Regions from separate parts of the Metabacillus litoralis genome, predicted to be linked through region 2. Evidence: riboswitches for the same ligand, from Rfam matches in the RefSeq annotation. Region 2 holds a riboswitch; each other region holds the start of a gene.
What was found. A riboswitch is a leader RNA that binds a small molecule or an ion and turns the genes downstream of it on or off. The one in region 2 is predicted to bind cyclic di-GMP.
Positions count from the first base shown of each region.

Region 1: it holds a riboswitch for cyclic di-GMP, as region 2 does, so the genes downstream of both, D9842_RS22090 (methyl-accepting chemotaxis protein) here and D9842_RS06575 (hypothetical protein) in region 2, are expected to answer to the same signal.
Region 3: it holds a riboswitch for cyclic di-GMP, as region 2 does, so the genes downstream of both, D9842_RS00240 (hypothetical protein) here and D9842_RS06575 (hypothetical protein) in region 2, are expected to answer to the same signal.

Region 1 covers NZ_CP033043.1:4,512,517-4,518,150, forward strand. Annotated here, with positions in the region: gene D9842_RS22070 (amidase family protein) at 1-980, shown strand, start outside; gene D9842_RS22075 (MFS transporter) at 1,038-1,772, shown strand; gene D9842_RS22080 (MFS transporter) at 1,727-2,293, shown strand; gene D9842_RS22085 (DUF3237 domain-containing protein) at 2,423-2,887, shown strand; cyclic di-GMP riboswitch class I at 3,303-3,392, shown strand; gene D9842_RS22090 (methyl-accepting chemotaxis protein) at 3,697-5,448, shown strand; gene D9842_RS22095 (non-ribosomal peptide synthetase) at 5,584-5,634, shown strand, end outside.
Region 2 covers NZ_CP033043.1:1,376,999-1,382,632, reverse strand. Annotated here, with positions in the region: gene tatC (twin-arginine translocase subunit TatC) at 1-457, shown strand, start outside; gene D9842_RS06590 (UvrD-helicase domain-containing protein) at 842-1,396, shown strand; gene D9842_RS06585 (hypothetical protein) at 1,503-2,399, shown strand; gene D9842_RS06580 (DUF2187 family protein) at 2,721-2,897, shown strand; cyclic di-GMP riboswitch class I at 3,163-3,245, shown strand; gene D9842_RS06575 (hypothetical protein) at 3,331-4,080, shown strand; gene D9842_RS06570 (DUF1801 domain-containing protein) at 4,254-4,907, shown strand; gene mscL (large conductance mechanosensitive channel protein MscL) at 5,124-5,504, shown strand.
Region 3 covers NZ_CP033043.1:51,294-56,927, forward strand. Annotated here, with positions in the region: gene D9842_RS00225 (ABC transporter ATP-binding protein) at 1-448, shown strand, start outside; gene D9842_RS00230 (ABC transporter ATP-binding protein) at 448-1,410, shown strand; gene D9842_RS00235 (DUF2798 domain-containing protein) at 1,584-2,075, shown strand; cyclic di-GMP riboswitch class I at 2,267-2,349, shown strand; gene D9842_RS00240 (hypothetical protein) at 2,421-2,768, shown strand; gene D9842_RS00245 (MFS transporter) at 3,124-4,503, shown strand; gene D9842_RS00250 (LysR family transcriptional regulator) at 4,603-5,490, opposite strand; gene D9842_RS00255 (acetyl-CoA C-acetyltransferase) at 5,630-5,634, shown strand, end outside.

The DNA.
Region 1 (5,634 bases), 2.1 Mb from region 2:
CGTGGGATTCTACAAGAACTCCAGGAGGCTCTAGCGGAGGCTCTAGCTCTGCTGTAGCAAGTGGGATGGTACCTATTGCACATGGCAATGATATCGCTGGGTCGATCCGTTACCCTGCATATGCATGTGGAGTAACGGGTATAAGACCTACTGTTGGACGCGTCCCTGGCTCAGGTCCTATAAACGTGGACTCATCACTGGCTGTTCAGATGATGGGTGTACAAGGACCACTGGCTCGCAAGGTAAAGGATTTAAGAATAGCTCTTGAAGCCATGTCAGCTCCTGACACTCGTGATCCTATATATGCACAAGTACCTCTGATCGGTGAACCTCTCAAAGGGCCTGTTCGAGTAGGGTTATTACGTGATGTAGGAGTTGCTAAACCAGATCCACTCGTAAACCAAGAACTAGATGCAGCAGCATCGTATTTAAAAGATGCCGGTTATATTGTGGAAGAAGTAGAACTTCCATTATTCTATGAAGCATATAAACTATGGTTTTTAATTCTCTTAGAGGATTTACGTGGAATTTTACCAATGATTGGAGAATTTGGGGACAAAGCAGCTAATGTGAATTTAGAGTATGTCTATAAAGTTTCTGAAGAATTATGGGGTAAACCTAGTCTTGAAAAATACAAACAAGGATATGCTCGTCGAGGTACACTTATTGCCCAGTTGCAGCAGTTCTTAGAAGAATATCCACTCATTCTTTTCCCTAGTTCAACGGAGCAAGCATTTCTCCAAGATGAAGATATAGAAAGTGTTTCTGCGAGTAAACGCTTATTAAATGCCCAGTGGCCAATGGTGTCTGTTCCTGTATTAGGATTCCCAGCTATTTCAGTACCTACCTCTGTAACAAGTGGATTACCGAATGGTGTCCAACTTTTAGGGAGACGTTTTCGTGAAGATACTTTATTTGATGCTGCGGAGATAATAGAAGCACGGTCAAACATGGCAACTCCGATTGACCCTAAATTTTAACAAAAGCAAATGTGTATTTTTAAAATAAGTTAGCTAGAAAAGAAAGGAAGGTAGAGGATGAAAAATCAACTGTCAAATTCATCACGTCTCTATGAGTATCGACTAGTCATTCTTATCTTTTTTGCATGGGGTTTCTTATTTTTAGATAGATCAGCATTGTCCTATATAATCCCTGCTATGGTGGGAGATTTGGAATTAACAACTGGGCAAGTTGGACAAATCAATATGTGGCAAACAATCGGATTTGCTATTTCAGGGCCTATAATTGGTATGATTTCTGACAAAACTGGAAAAAGAAAGCCATTATTAATTGCAGCTATCCTGGCAACCGCTGTATTTTCTGCATTATCAGGGCTTGCAAACTCGTATCATTCTCTGTTAATCATACGATTCTTGGTCGGTGTATGTGAAGGACCAATTTATCCGTTGGCTATGTTAATGATCGCTTCTGCATCTTCCCCGGGACGCTTTGGACGAAATGCAGGCATCGTCAATGCGGGAGTCGCTGTTATCGCTGTTGCTCTTGGTCCAATTCTTGTGACTCAGACTATTTCTATGCTTAATTGGCATTGGGCGTTTGTCATCATAAGTATTCCTAGTTTAATTTTAGGATTACTAGTATATCTGTTTACTAATGAAATAAGTCCTGACAAAATCCACCAAACTGAGCAAAAGCAAAAAACAAGTTTTACCGACATTTTCAAATATAGAAATATGTTCTCTGCATGCTTATTGCAATTTTTGGTATGGGAGGTATTTGGATTTTCTATTCATATGTACCACTATTTTTGACTTCGGTAGGGCAGATGTCTATTGAAAGAATGGGAATGATAATGTCTGCAATGGGGCTTTTGGGAATCCTTACAACGATTGGTATACCAATGTTTTCAGATTATTTTGGTAGAAAAAAGACATTGATTATTTTCGCCCTTTTAGGAGTATTAGCTCCACTTGGTTTATACTTTTTCCCGGTCAGTACTTTCGGGATTATCCTCTTAATGTTATTCGGTGGAATGTTGGGAACTCTAACGCCTATTTTTTTTAATGTCATTCCTCAAGAAACGGTACCACCACATCTAACTGCAACTTCAGTCGCTATTATTATTGGAGTGGGCGAAATCTTTGGTTCCTTTATTGTAGGGGGTTCAGGTGCTTTAGCTGACGTCCATGGTTTCTCTTTCGTCATGATTGTATCCGCGATAGCGACTTTCCTCGTAGCTATCATAAGTTTTGGACTTATTGAGACTAATCAAAGAGTCAAGAAATCCAGCATATCTACCGTTACCGTTGAAAAAATAGCCGAAACAAAATAACAAGCACTTGGCAAAGGGTCAGGACTGCCTGTCGGGTAAGGTCCTTATGAACTAAGAGGGCTACGGCTTGTACTCTATTAAAAGCGAGGGTCTATTTCATAATAGTTAACTAGGAGGAGTTGATTCATCTTGTCATCGATTGGATTAGAATTTGTATTTCATGCGTATGTGACGATTAGCAAAGAATTAGAGATTGGCCCAGTCTCAACCGGTATTCGGAATATAGCACCGATAACAGGAGGAACTTTCGAAGGAAAAAACCTAAAAGGAATAGTTGTTCCAGGTGGAGCTGACTGGCAGTTAATTAGGGCAGATGGAATAATGGAAGTAGAAGCTAAATATACACTAAAGACAGATGACAACGCACTTATCTACGTAATGAACAACGGGATCATAAACTTACAAGAACTTCCACCTACTGGTTATGCTAGAACTTGCCCAAAGTTTGAGGTTTCACATGACAAATACACTTGGCTGTGCAAATCACTGTTTGTAAGTACGATTACCCCTATGGTAGATGAAGCTACACCTATGACACTAGAAAATAAATCTATGCTAAGTGCCGTGTCTGTTAATTTTTACCGTGTAACGTAAAATGAGATATTTAACGGCGATGATACATCCATGTATTCAAGAAGGGTTGTAAATTAGTAGATCTTCAATTAGACAGTAATGTTTTAATAGTTTAATGTAACACTGTTTGCTTTGAAATGTAACATCTCTTTAGTTACCTCGGTTTGATTAGCAAAACAGCTTAAAGTGGATACGCACAATTCAATATCTTCTTGAATGTTCTCTTTATGGAGTGTAGCTTGATGCTCACTCCTTTTTACTTTTAATGCATAATCATTTCAGAAGATTCATCTACAGCATCTATACCATAACCCGGAAGGTGTCCCAAAATCTATACTTATGACACCTTCGTTTATTTATCGGAATATTCAGTATTATTATTTCCGTATACCAATTATGAGAAAAGTATGATATATTACTTAGGGCTATATATCTAATTTAATATAGGCAAACTATTTGAAAAAATAGGACGCAAAACTATAGGGACTAAATACTAGACATAAGTATAAGTCAGCCAGTTGCATTTCATTCAATTACTACGGGGATTGTGTGATTCTTTTGGGCTACTTCTTATTGAAGTAGCTTTTTATTTTTAGGCTATTTTATAGCTTTATGTTGATTTTTCTACTTTGTTGATTGAAGTGAATGGTATTAGACTCCCTGACTGTCAGCAAAAACGATTTCCTTCAGTGAAAGCACCAACCAAGTTTAACAAAGATTATTTTTAAAAGAGTTAAGCAATTTGATGATATAGCCGATAGAATACTTGTAGCAATTTTTTGTTATTTCGCAATAGAATTTGATTAATAAGTTAAGGGAAGTGTACAACAATGAAGAAATGGTATTCTAATATATCATTAAAAACAAAAAGTATTTTATTTAGTATCATCACGACTACTTTAGTTGCTATTTTAGTAACGGGGGTAAGTTACTTTGTTAATTCTAAGTTTATGTTACAGAATCTTGTAACAGATGCTGAACAAACTGTTGAAACGTGGTCACAGGATATTGATCCTAAAGATGTAATGGAAGTAATGGAAACAGATGATGAGAGTAGTGAAGCTGCTCAGCGTTTGATCAGTCATTTTGATCAATTATCAAATTACCAACCTTCAGTTGCACAAGGTTATATCTTTGGTACCGAGCTGGAAAATGGTTCAGAAACGAGTTTAGTTGCTTCACCAACAGAATTATTAGACATACTTAAAGCGGAAGCGGATTTAACAGTTGGGGATATGTATGGTCAGCCTGATAATATTGTCAAGCTAGTAAAGAAGCTTACGGCTGAAAAGGAAATAGTGGTTTCTGATATTTACTCAGATGGTTTAGGAACTTGGATTACAGTTGCCAAACCATATGTGGATGAAAATGGTGAGGTTTATGCTTATTACGGAATGGACTTTAATGCACAAAGCTTTGTCGATAGCCAAAGAAATATCTTAATGACTGTAGGAATTATTCTATTAATTGTCGTTTTAGTTATTGCTGTGCTGGAATATTTCTTATTAGGAAAACTATATAAACCGATCGGTGAGCTTGCTAGTGGGATCGAATCTGTCACAGCAGGTAATTACGATGTGAGATTAAAAGAGTCGAATGATGAGATAGGTAGGGTAGCAGTAAGCTTTAATGTGATGGTTGATAATATAAGAAGTTTAATTAATTCGATTGGATCTGCTTCGAAGAATACGTCAAGTAACTATGACTCATTGTTCACTTCTGTAAGTAATACTAGTGAAAAAATGGATCGTATTACTACTGACGTGTCAGAAATGTCAGGAAGATTTGAATCTCAAAGTGGATCTGCTTATGAGATTTCCTCTTCATTACAACAATTGTCTGCTGGAGTAGAGACAGTGGCTCGTAATATTTCTAATGTTAGTGAAGGATCGAAAGAAACTGAGAGTCTTGCAATGAAAGGGAGTGACTCAGTTGATCAAGTAGGAAAACAAATGGGATTGATTAATCAATCGTCTCAAAACTCCGAAAAACTTATTCGAAATCTTAATGAACGTTCTAATGAAATTCATTCGATTGTTGGTCTGATTACAAGTATTTCTGAGCAAACAAGTCTTTTATCCTTAAATGCTTCCATTGAAGCAGCAAGAGCAGGGGAGCATGGGAAAGGATTTGCAATTGTTGCTGATGAAGTGAAAAAGCTAGCTGAACAATCAAAAGGTTCTGCAGAAAAAATTAAATCATTGATAGATTATATACAACAAGAAACAGAAGAAGCTGTTATTTCAATTAATGATGGGGTCAAATACGCGAACGCTGGTGTGTCTCTTGTAAAAGAGACAGGAATTCTTTTTGCTGATATTCTTGATTCTGCGCGCAATGTGTCTGCTCAAATGGATGAAATATCTGCAGCAACAGAACAAATGTCTGCAGAAAATCAACAAATTACAGCTACTTTTGAACAGTTTACAGATTTAACAACACAAAATAGCGATACAGTTATTTCATTAACAGATAGTATCAAGGCCCAGAAGGTTTCATTTGATACAATTGTTGATTCGGCACAGGATATGAAAAAGGTAATTGATACTCTTGAAGAAGCTGTATCAACTTTAAAAGTATAGTACTTAAAATTCTTTATTATTCACTAGGCCTATAGGGAAAAAGTCTCTATAGGTTTTTGGTGCTAAAAACTTTGCAGAGGGATCATTTTAAAAACTAAGGTTATTTTCAAATAAATAAGTAGGATGTGTTTATAGATGACAACATTAGTCAAACAAAAGCCTGTGAAGGTACTATCAGTAGAGGAT
Region 2 (5,634 bases):
AAAACATGAAATAAAAACAATCATACTCTACATACCTCTTATCTTATTTTGCTTTTTAATTGGGATTTCATTTGGTTACTTCATCCTTTTTCCGAATGTATTTTCCTTTTTGAGTACGTTAGCTGCAGACCATATGAATACAATGTACACGGTTGATAAGTATTTCAAGTTTTTATTAAATCTAACCTTACCTTTAGGATTTTTATTTGAAATGCCTATATTAATTATGTTACTTACAAAAATAGGGATTATAAATCCATTACAACTAGCTAAAACAAGAAAACTAGCATATTTACTGTTAACCATTATATCAACTCTGGTTACTCCCCCTGATTTTATATCTGCATTAATTGTCATGGTTCCGTTATTTCTTTTATATGAAATTAGTATTTCAATTTCTAAATTCATCTATAAGAAAAAAGTAAAACGAGAGAATTCTCTAAAACAAGCTAGTTAATTACTAAGGATATAGGTAATATTTATGAATTTTGAAGTGAAGGCGATATCCAACAAGGATAACGCTTTTTTGATTAACAAATGATAAATACCAGAAGTACCTTTTTATTCATTATGTGTAAGACAGACTTGTGAAAACAAATTTGTTAGGGGGACAGTTAAACCTTCGATGGATAGTTACAAAACTTTGGGGATTCTAGGAAATGAAAAAATGGTGGTATAACATTTTAGCCCTACTAGCTAGGATGATCGTTTTGCCGCTTCAAGCTACACCACACATATATTAAACGAACCTGAAGATTTATTTGATTTTGATCCTGCTACAAATACGATTCAAAACAAACATATTACTGTTCGTAACTTTCATGCTTGGTTAAAACATGATTTGAAAATTAGTGAACATCAACTTCCTACTATCATTGAAAAGCTAGAAAAGAAAGAAGCTATCCTCCCCACATATGATGCAGTTTTAATAGATGAGGGGCAAGATTTTGAAGCGGACTGGCTACGTTTAGTTAGTTTGCTTATTAATGAACAAACACAATCTCTACTTTTAGTGGAAGATCGAGCACAAACCATTTACAACCGTAAACGATCATACCTTCAAGACACGGGGTTAAGCTTTCAAGGGAGATCAAAGGTGTTGTCGATCAACTATCGTAACACACATCAAATTGTGACTTTTGCTTGGAACTTTTATAAAAAACATTCCTTATTAAAAAATAAGGTTGTAAAGCGTGAAATAGAGGGAGAGATAATCGCACCTCAGAGCACCAAACGAAGGGGACCGGAGCCTGGCATTATTAAAGCAAAAAACTTCTTTGAAGAAATGCGACTGGTTGCTCGCCAAGCTAAGAAATTGAATGAAGATACTCAGTATTTGGATGAAGTAGTTGAAGAAAGAAAACAACAAAATGATCGAATCGAAAAAGCTAATTGAATTTTGACATATACCAATGGAGTACTTACATATATGGGAGAGAGTAAGGCTGATTTTGAAATGAAATAGATGATCTTATACTTAAAGTCGAAAGTGGGGGAGTTTTATGCGTGAATCCATTCATCCATATGAAAAAGCACAGAAGTTCTTTTTGAAAATAATTTTTCTGTTTAATCAGGTTCATTTACAATGCAAAGTCCCATTATCAAGTAAGGAATCAATTAAACTATTTACCCATAAGGAACTATTCGAATCTAGTGAACAAATTGGAACAATACAATATGGGGGAATTAAATATCCTCATGATGAAAAAAAACCAGTACCAATTAAATATGTTGAACTTAGATTAGAAGGAAAATTCTTAAAATCATTAAATATTTATGATGATATGAATCAGCTCTTGGTAGATTCTGATGCTAATGGTTGGTTGAAAGGTAAGTTCTTTATTAAAACTGAAGAATTAAAGCGTATAAGAATGATAACCAGATTGATTTCAAATGGGATGGAAAAGAAGTTTGGTTTAGATTATTTATCCTTTGGTATTGATAAAAGTGTTCTTGAATTACCTAGAATTAAGAACACCACTATGAAAAAGTACGATCAAGAAATAGCTATACAACGTGTATCTGATCTATTACAATCTGAAGGCTATAAAGTGTCTAGAACGTCTAATCATGATTTCCCTTATCACATATCAGTCCCAATAGGTGAAAAGGAAGTAGTAAGGATTAGAGTAAAGCATTTACAATTCGAAAATGCCTACAAAGATTCAACCTTACCATATCAAGTTTACAAAATCGATGCATTTGAAACCTTCGAAGTACAAAAACAAAAGATGAAAGATGTGGATGTTGTTGTTGGATATAACTTCAAAGATTTATCATTTGCTTGTTTGAACAAAGAACAGTTTGAAGATAAGAAAAGTCGAGTAGTCCATGAAAGAGAGGGTCAAAATGCAAATTACTTTAATTCGTGGAGAGAAATTAAGGAATTTAATAAATAGGATAATATGGAGTAGGTACTAGGGAGAAAGGCTTCAAGTTTAAAATTGGTGAAACATATAGTGCTTCTCGTTTAGCTAATATTAAATAAGTAGTAAAGGAATGCTAGAACTAATTTATAACAGGGTTCCAATTGATCTCGATGACTCACACCTAATAATAAATTAATTCAGATATACACAATAAGTCTTAAACTAACTCAGAGGAATATCAAGTTATAATTTATAATATCAAGAAAAGTGGGTATTCATACAAAATGATAGAAAATTAAGTCCGTATTTCATTGCCCTTTTTGGACATGATAAAAAAGCGAGGTGATATAAATGGCGACTGCAAAAATTGGTGATGTAATATCCTTTAAACGCGAGGGTGAAACCTATGAAGGTGTCGTATTAGGGATTAGGGAAAATTCTGTAATGGTCGATTACGGTATGTCAAAAGAAAAAAATGAACCACTGAAAACGATTGTGAATCATAAAAATTACAAAATAAAAAAGTAAACTGGATGAGCTTATTCTTCTTAATAAGGCTACACGTACTTACCTCCAATAAATCATGGGGGTGTTTTTTTATTTTGCTTAAATCTTTTACTCGAAAAAATCAAGAAAGAAATCCAATAAACCTCAATGACTTGAATTCCATTCTAATTACATCGAAATACTTAAAAATAGAGCTCAAAGACAAATCTATTATAATTATTTATTAGCAAATTTTTATTTAAAAACAATCTATTATCTAGTAAAATTATCCTATAACATACACACCATTAGATAACGGCAAACCTATTTAAAAGTAGGGACGCAAAACTACGGGCCTAAAGCAAATGCTATGGTGGCCGAGTCGCCTAAAAAGATGGAGAATGATACGTCGGTATGATCCACCTATTTGGGTGGGTCTTTTTTGATTCTTATAATATAGAGGAGGAACACATATATGGGATTTTTAAGAGATGTTGGTAAATTCGCAGGTAAAGCAACAGGAACTGTGATTGGTGGGGCAGTTAATGTTGTTGGAGATGTAACAGGTAGTAAGTTTATTAAAGAAGTAGGAGATGGGGTTAAAAAAGCATCCGAATTTGCGGGTGATACGGTCGGACAAGTGGCAGATGGTGCATGGAATACGGCATCAGGTTTGATTCAAGAAGATAAACATAAAAAGGATCAAGGATTAAACGATATGGCGGATTCGATAGGTAGAACAGCAAAGGGTGTCTATCACACTGCTAAAAATACCTATCATAGTGGAAAATCTACATATGAAGGATTTAGAGACGGCGATGATCTAAAAGTAAAGCAAGGATTACGAGATATCGGAAAAACAGTGGCGATCGGGACACTTGCTGTTGGGGTGATCGATTTAGTTGATGGAGCAGATGGTGCTGAACAAGTTAACGATCATCAAAATGTAGCAAATGCAGGGACAGAAGGAGCATCTAATGTGCATCAAGTCCAACCTCATGTGGCTCACACAGAAGCAGCAACTTCAATAGAAACATCAGAACAACCCGGAACACACCATGTACAACCTCATTACGTAGAAGGTCATTGGCGTGATGGTGTATGGATTGATGGTTATTGGAGAGATGGAGATGGAGATACTTCTGTCAATCTGAGTGAAGAAGAGGGTGGAGGTTATGTACGTACTGATGCGGATGGAAATCCTACTAATAATTTAAATTCATAATACAATTGCGAGGCTAATTCTTTAGTCTCGTTTTTTATGTTACTACAAGAAAAGGAACGATCCCAACCGTATTTTATCTATTTTCTTGATATAATAGAAGTGTTGTTATAAATTCAAAAGTGAGAAATTCTAGCTGTTTTACTGACCGAAAAATTAAAATGAGGTATACCTAAATGAACAATACAAATTTAAATCCAAAAGTTGATGAATTTTTAAGTGCCGCGAAAAAGTGGAAGGAAGAGTTTGAGAAGCTACGAGAGATCGTTCAGGACTCTGAGTTAACAGAAGAATTTAAGTGGAAGCATCCTTGTTACACGTTAAATGGCAAAAATATTGTGTTAATCCATGGATTTAAAGACTACTGTGCACTTCTGTTTCATAAAGGTGCTTTGCTGAAGGATCCGCAGAAAATACTCATTCAACAAACGGAGAATGTCCAGTCAGCTCGCCAAATTCGGTTCACAAATTTACAAGAAATTATTGAAATGGAATCTATTTTGAAAGCTTATATCCTGGAAGTTATTGAGGTTGAAAAAGCGGGTTTAGAAGTGAAGGCTAAGGAGCATTCAGAGTTTACTATACCTGAAGAGCTTCATCATAAATTTGAAGAGCTGCCTGCCTTGAAAACGGCTTTTGAAGCATTAACACCGGGACGACAAAGAGCGTATATTCTTCATTTCTCTCAGCCAAAACAATCGAAAACTAGAGAATCAAGGATTATGAAATGTATTGAGCGAATTCTGATTGGTAAGGGATTAACTGATTGCACATGTGGTCTTTCGAAAAGAATGCCTAACTGTGATGGATCACATAAGAATTTAAAGTAAGAAAGTAGGAATTGTAGTGATTTTCTACTTTCTTGACTCTTAAGTTAACATAATAATATTATGTTACGTTTTATGATGTAACTAAGTATGTTATCTTGCTTAACTTAAAGGCCCATTTAGCTTCCATATAAGTGTACATTTTTTATCAAATTTGGTTTTCACATCACCTTCATAGTATAATCACCTCTATCTAAAAAGAAAGGGTGGAACAAAGGTATGTGGAATGAATTCAAGAAATTTGCCATGAAAGGTAATGTCCTGGACCTGGCTGTTGGGGTTGTAATTGGGGCAGCGTTTGGGAAAATTGTTTCTTCCCTTGTTGATGACATGATTATGCCACTAGTAGGTCTTTTAATGGGTGGAGTTGATTTTACAAATCTGACCGTAAAAATAGGGGAAGCAGAGCTTAAATATGGTCAATTTTTACAAAATGTGGTCGACTTTCTGATTGTTGCCTTTTCGATCTTCCTCTTTGTCAGAGTCATGAACAAATATGTCAAAAGGAAAGAAACAGAGAAAGACAACAAGCCAGCACCTACTGATAAAAATACGGAACTCTTAACAGAAATCCGGGATTTATTAAAAAACAATCAATAGTCGTAGAACAGTAATTAGTCGAACTTAGGGTTTTCATTCTCTGTAAATAAACCGCGAGTACACTTCTTGCGGTTTTTGACCTAAACTCACAAGCAACTTCTTCACTCATTTGCATACTTTTCCCAAAGTC
Region 3 (5,634 bases), 1.3 Mb from region 2:
AGATGAACCAACAACTGCCCTTGATGTGACAATACAAGCACAAATTCTTGACTTAATGAGAACACTTCAAAAGGAATTTAATACAGCAATCATGTTAATTACGCATGATTTAGGGGTTGTAGCAGAAGTGTGTGATAGAGTCATTGTTATGTATGCTGGTAGAGTTGTTGAAGAAGCCACAGTTGCTGAAATTTTTAATAATCCAAAGCATCCGTATACGAAAGGATTGTTAGAATCGATCCCTAGTTTATCGGACGAAAAAGACCGTTTACATGCAATTCCAGGTTCTGTCCCATTGCCTGAAGAAATGCCAGCAGGCTGTCGATTTGCACCAAGATGTGCACATGCAACAGAGTCTTGTTATCAGTTGATTCCACCAAGACTAAAAATATCTGACAATCAATTTACATGTTGTTGGCTTTATAGTGAGGACGGTGGCGTAGGGTGATGGAGGAATTATTAACAGTTAAAAATCTTAAAAAATACTTTCCTATTAAAAAAGGAATTTTAAGTAGAGAAGCTGGCAGTGTAAAGGCTGTAGATGATGTGACATTCTCATTATTTGAGGGTGAAACATTAGGTCTTGTAGGGGAAAGTGGTTGTGGTAAGTCTACACTAGGTAGAACTGTTCTTCAATTGTTTAAGCCTACCGAGGGAGAGGTCCTTTATAAAGGTAAAAACATATCTAACATGTCTTTTAAAGAACTAAGACCATATAGAAAAGACATGCAAATGATTTTTCAAGATCCTTATTCTTCTTTAAATTCACGAAAAACAATCAAAAGTATTTTGATGGAACCATACCAAATTCATTCATTATATAGTAATAAAGAGCGTGAAGAAAAGGCAGATGAAATGCTCGAGAAGGTTGGCTTAAATAGATTATTTGCCCATCGATATCCACATGAATTTAGTGGTGGTCAGCGTCAGCGAATAGGAATTGCGAGAGCTTTAATGCTAGAGCCCGATCTTATTATCGCAGATGAACCTGTTTCCGCATTAGATGTTTCTGTCCAGGCACAAGTGTTAAACTTAATGCGTGATCTACAAGAGGAATTTAAGTTAACCTATTTATTTATTGCTCATGATTTAAGTGTTGTTAAGCATTTTAGTACAAGAGTTGGAGTTATGTATCTTGGCAGAATGGTAGAGTTATCCGATAAAGAAAACTTATATAAAGCACCTCTGCATCCTTATACACAGGCATTGTTATCAGCAGTTCCTGTCCCTAAAGTAGGTGGAGCAAGAGAGAGAATTATTTTAAAGGGTGATGTTCCTAGTCCTGATAATCCGCCTAGTGGATGTGCTTTTCATACAAGATGTGCACAGTGTATGCAAGTTTGCAAGGAGGAGCGACCACAACTGAAGGAAGTGGCAACGGGACGGTATGTTGCGTGTCATCTTTATTAATTAAATTCTTCAAATAATAAGCAAAAAGGCTTCAATTCCAACTATGGATTGAAGCCTTTTTTGTTTCCTCTATGTTCTTAAATAATCTCTATTGTTCACAAAATGTTCACTTACGAGGAATTTTTATAATCGATATACTTACAAAAGCACAAACAACAGGAAGGATGAGTAATTTGCCAACAACGAAAAAAGAGGGGATTTATTTTGGTTTGATGATGTGTACCGGTATGGTCATTGTGATGGGGATTTATAATATGATTCTTACTGGAATGCTTGGAGAAATTTCATTTATAGAAGGACTTGTTCAACTTTTAAGTGCATTTATTGTAGCATTGTTACTTGATTTATTTTTAGTTGGTCCTTTTGCGAAGAAGATTGCCTTATCTTTGCCATTTGATAAGTCTAAGAAAATTTTTATGATCCTGTCTATTTCATTCTTTATGGTGCTGGGTATGGTCATTTTCATGTCACTTTATGGAGTAATTGCTGCTTATTTAACGAACGGGCTATCAACAGATTCTTTTTTACAAAGCTACCTGTCTACAGTAGCTAAGAACTTTGCTTTAGCATTTCCGCTTCAGCTTATTGTTATGGGGCCACTTGTTCGATTTTTGTTTATGAAGTTTGTTAAAGGTGAAACAAGAAGCATGGTGGAGTCAGTGTAAAGGACTACAAAGGTAAGCAGGCTAATTCTGCTTGCTTTTTTAATTTGTAAAGGGAAACTCGTAAGTTAAAGTGGTTTCATGGCAACTTGTACATAGATTGGGGAAAATTTAAAAGAAAAAAATATATTGAATTATTTTCTTTTTCGTATAATAATATATAGGTACATTTAACTAGTCTTTTAGACTTATTGATGTCAATTAGGCAAACTTATTGAAAAATAAGGACGCAAAACTATGGGTCTAAGGCTATAGCTATGATTGCCAAGTTACAGAATCAAACAAAAATGTATTGTTTCTTTTGGTTATTCATCTAGACCACACATGACAAAGAGGAGAGGCAATATTATGGCAAGTGGAAGTTATCAAATGAAAGTAAATTCAAGCACGAAGATTTTTGATATGTTTGTCGGAGGAACATTTACACCTACTGATGTGCAAAACTTCGTCAGAGATTATAACAATGAAGTGAATCGTATCAATGCTAGCGAGTATGTGCTAGAAATAGATTGTACTTCTATGGATCTTTTAAAACCTGAAATGATTCCAAGCTTGGAGAGTTCTTACAGAATGTACAAGGAATCAGGATTCAAAAAAGTTGTTTTTAATATTAATGGAAATGCAATATTAAAGCTACAATTAAGCAGGCTAGCTAGAAACACAGGTTTAACCAACGCAGAAGTTAGAGAAGTCTAATAATTATGAGAGAAACAGATACTGTTTCTCTTTTTTTTGGAAACAAAATGTAATGCATAAGGAGAAGATATTTGGTGCATTAATGTAGTTTTCTTGTGCTTTAAAGAAATTCATCTTATTAACTAAAGTGAATCTTTGATTCGAGTAAGAAGTCGCTTTCATTTTAACATTACTTTATTTGAAAGCGATTGCTAATATGTAAGTAACTTAAGAAATTCGAACTACAATCTAGTCATTAGTTACTATATGTTTAATTAACTAAGTATTTGAGTTTATAGTTTTAAAAGTGAAGTAATATAGGTTAAAGATGAAACCGCTACAATTGTGAAATCAACAAGTAAAGGAGTGTAATAAAATGGAGACAGCAAGAAATTATGATTTGTACTATGAAAGTACTCAAAAAACAGAATTGAAAAAGAGAGAAACAGCTTCTTATATTGGAGGTGGATTAGGCAACTCTTTACTATCTGGTCTTATTAATGTTTATCTAATGATTTATGCAACAGATGTTTTTGGAGTATCAGCATTAGCAGTAGGTTCAATCTTCTTTATTGCCAAAATTGTTGATGCCATTTCAGATCCAATTGCTGGTATCGTTGTAGATCGAACAAGAACACGATATGGTAAATTTAGACCTTATTTAATAGTAAGTAGTATCATCTGGGTTGTATTAACAATTCTTCTCTTCAATGGTCCAGATCTTTCTGATTCAGGGAAATTCACTTACTTATTAGTATTCTATATTTTATGGGGACTAGCATTTACATTTTTCGATGTTCCATATTGGAGTTTCTCAACTGTCATGACACAGGATGAAACAAAACGAACAAGATTAGTATCGATAGCCCGTGTTTCAACACTTGTAGGATTAATTCTTCTAATGCTAGTAGGAGGGCCAATTGTAGCTTATGTTGATGGAATAAATCCGGGTAGAGGTTACTCAAATTTAGCTATTTATGCATCTGTTTTAGCACTAATCTTTATGTTAGTTATGGCCTTTACATGTAAGGAAAGAGTTAAATCTAGTAATGAGACGATTAGTTTAAAACAAACATTGGCTTATTTGAAAATGAATAGACCTTTACAGCTAACGCTATTAACTGCTTTCTTAGGACTATCAATGCCAATTTCTCAATCACTTTCAGTCTACTTTGCTGTTAATAACTTAGGTAGTATTTCATATATGACGATGTTAAATGTACCTGCGTTGGCAATTGTCTTTTTAATTCCAATTATCGTGCCAGCTTTAACAAAGCGATTTGAAAAGAAATATATCTTTCTAACATGTTCAATTGCAAATGCTGTAGTTCTTTTAAGTTTATTCTTAATTGGCTATGACAACTTACCACTTGTTTTTATTTTAAATGGTATCACCTTATTATTTGCTTTAATTAACTCAACAATCGTTTCATTGTTAATTGCAGATTCCATTGACTTTGGGGAATGGAAAACTGGAAACCGTTTTGAAGCTATTTCCTTCGCAGTACAATCTTTTACAAGTAAGTGTCAAGGAGCAATAACAGGGTTAGTAGTTGGTTTTATCTTAACCTTTATTGGATATCAAGCTGCTTCACAAAGTCAAACTGCAGAAACAGTTAATGGAATATTTGCTGGATTTACGCTAGCTCCAGCTGTAATCGGTATCATTGCAGCCATTCCAATTCTTTTCATCAAATTCTCTGGTAAAGTTCGTGAAGATGCCATTGAGGAAATAAAACAGAGACGCCAAGTCTAAATACAATAACCTACTGTGGAGAGACTATTCTCCGGAGTAGGTTATTTTCATTTTTGAAAAGACCTGCACAGTAATAAGGTTGGTTTTATTGACATCATTCTACAAATATCGGGAAGTGACAGGCACTTCTAACTCCAATAACGCTCTAACCGCATACGATTGATATCGATCTTTTTTTGTAATAATTCCAAGCTCCCACATTGGTGGTGAGGCTAAGGGGATCATCTTAATAGACTGGCTATCCATTTTTTCATAAATTGATTTTGGAAGGAGTGTTATTCCTAATTCAGCTCCGACTAGTTCAGTGATCAAATCCCATTGAGAGCTTTCATAAGCGATATTTGGATGAAAACCTGCTTCCTTGCAATGGTTAATGATGAGCTCATGTAAGGCAAACTCTCTATTAAATAAAATAAAGTTTTCTTCAGCTAATTGTTGGAGGTTAACTTTCTTTTCGTTTGCCAATGTGTGAGATTTGTTGGTATAAAGCATAAATTCTTCATTAATAAACGGTGTGATATTGAACTTGCGAGCATCAGTTGGTAAGACGATCATCCCGACATCAACTTGCCCCTCTTCTACTAAGTGTTCAATCCTCTTAGCACCAAGTTCGATTAATTCTAAGGAAACCTCAGGATAAAGCTGTCTGAATTTCTTTGCAATAGTAGGAAAGAAAAGAGTTCCGATTAAAGGTGGAATTCCGATTTTAATTTCTCCGGTTGGGAGATTCATTAAATCATCTAATAATCTAGAAAGTTCGTCTGTGCTTCCTAAAATTTTAAGAGCTTGTTTATAAACAATTTCTCCAGCATCAGTCAGCATCAGCTTACGCGTTGATCGTTCGAATAATTCTACCTTTAGTTCTGACTCCAGTTTTTTAATGGATTTGCTTAAGGTAGGCTGTGAAATATAAGTGTTTACCGCTGCTTTTGTAAAGCTTCCATAGTTAGCAACTTCAGTAAAATAACGAAGATCTTTTAATTCCAAGCTCATCACCTTTTATTCTGATTTGTAATAAATTTTATAACTATTATTCATTTTACTCATAAGTTAGATTGCTGTAAATTAATAAGTAAATATAGAACAAAGCTTCAGAATAAACTCTTATTAAGGGGGGAACTTGGAGATGAG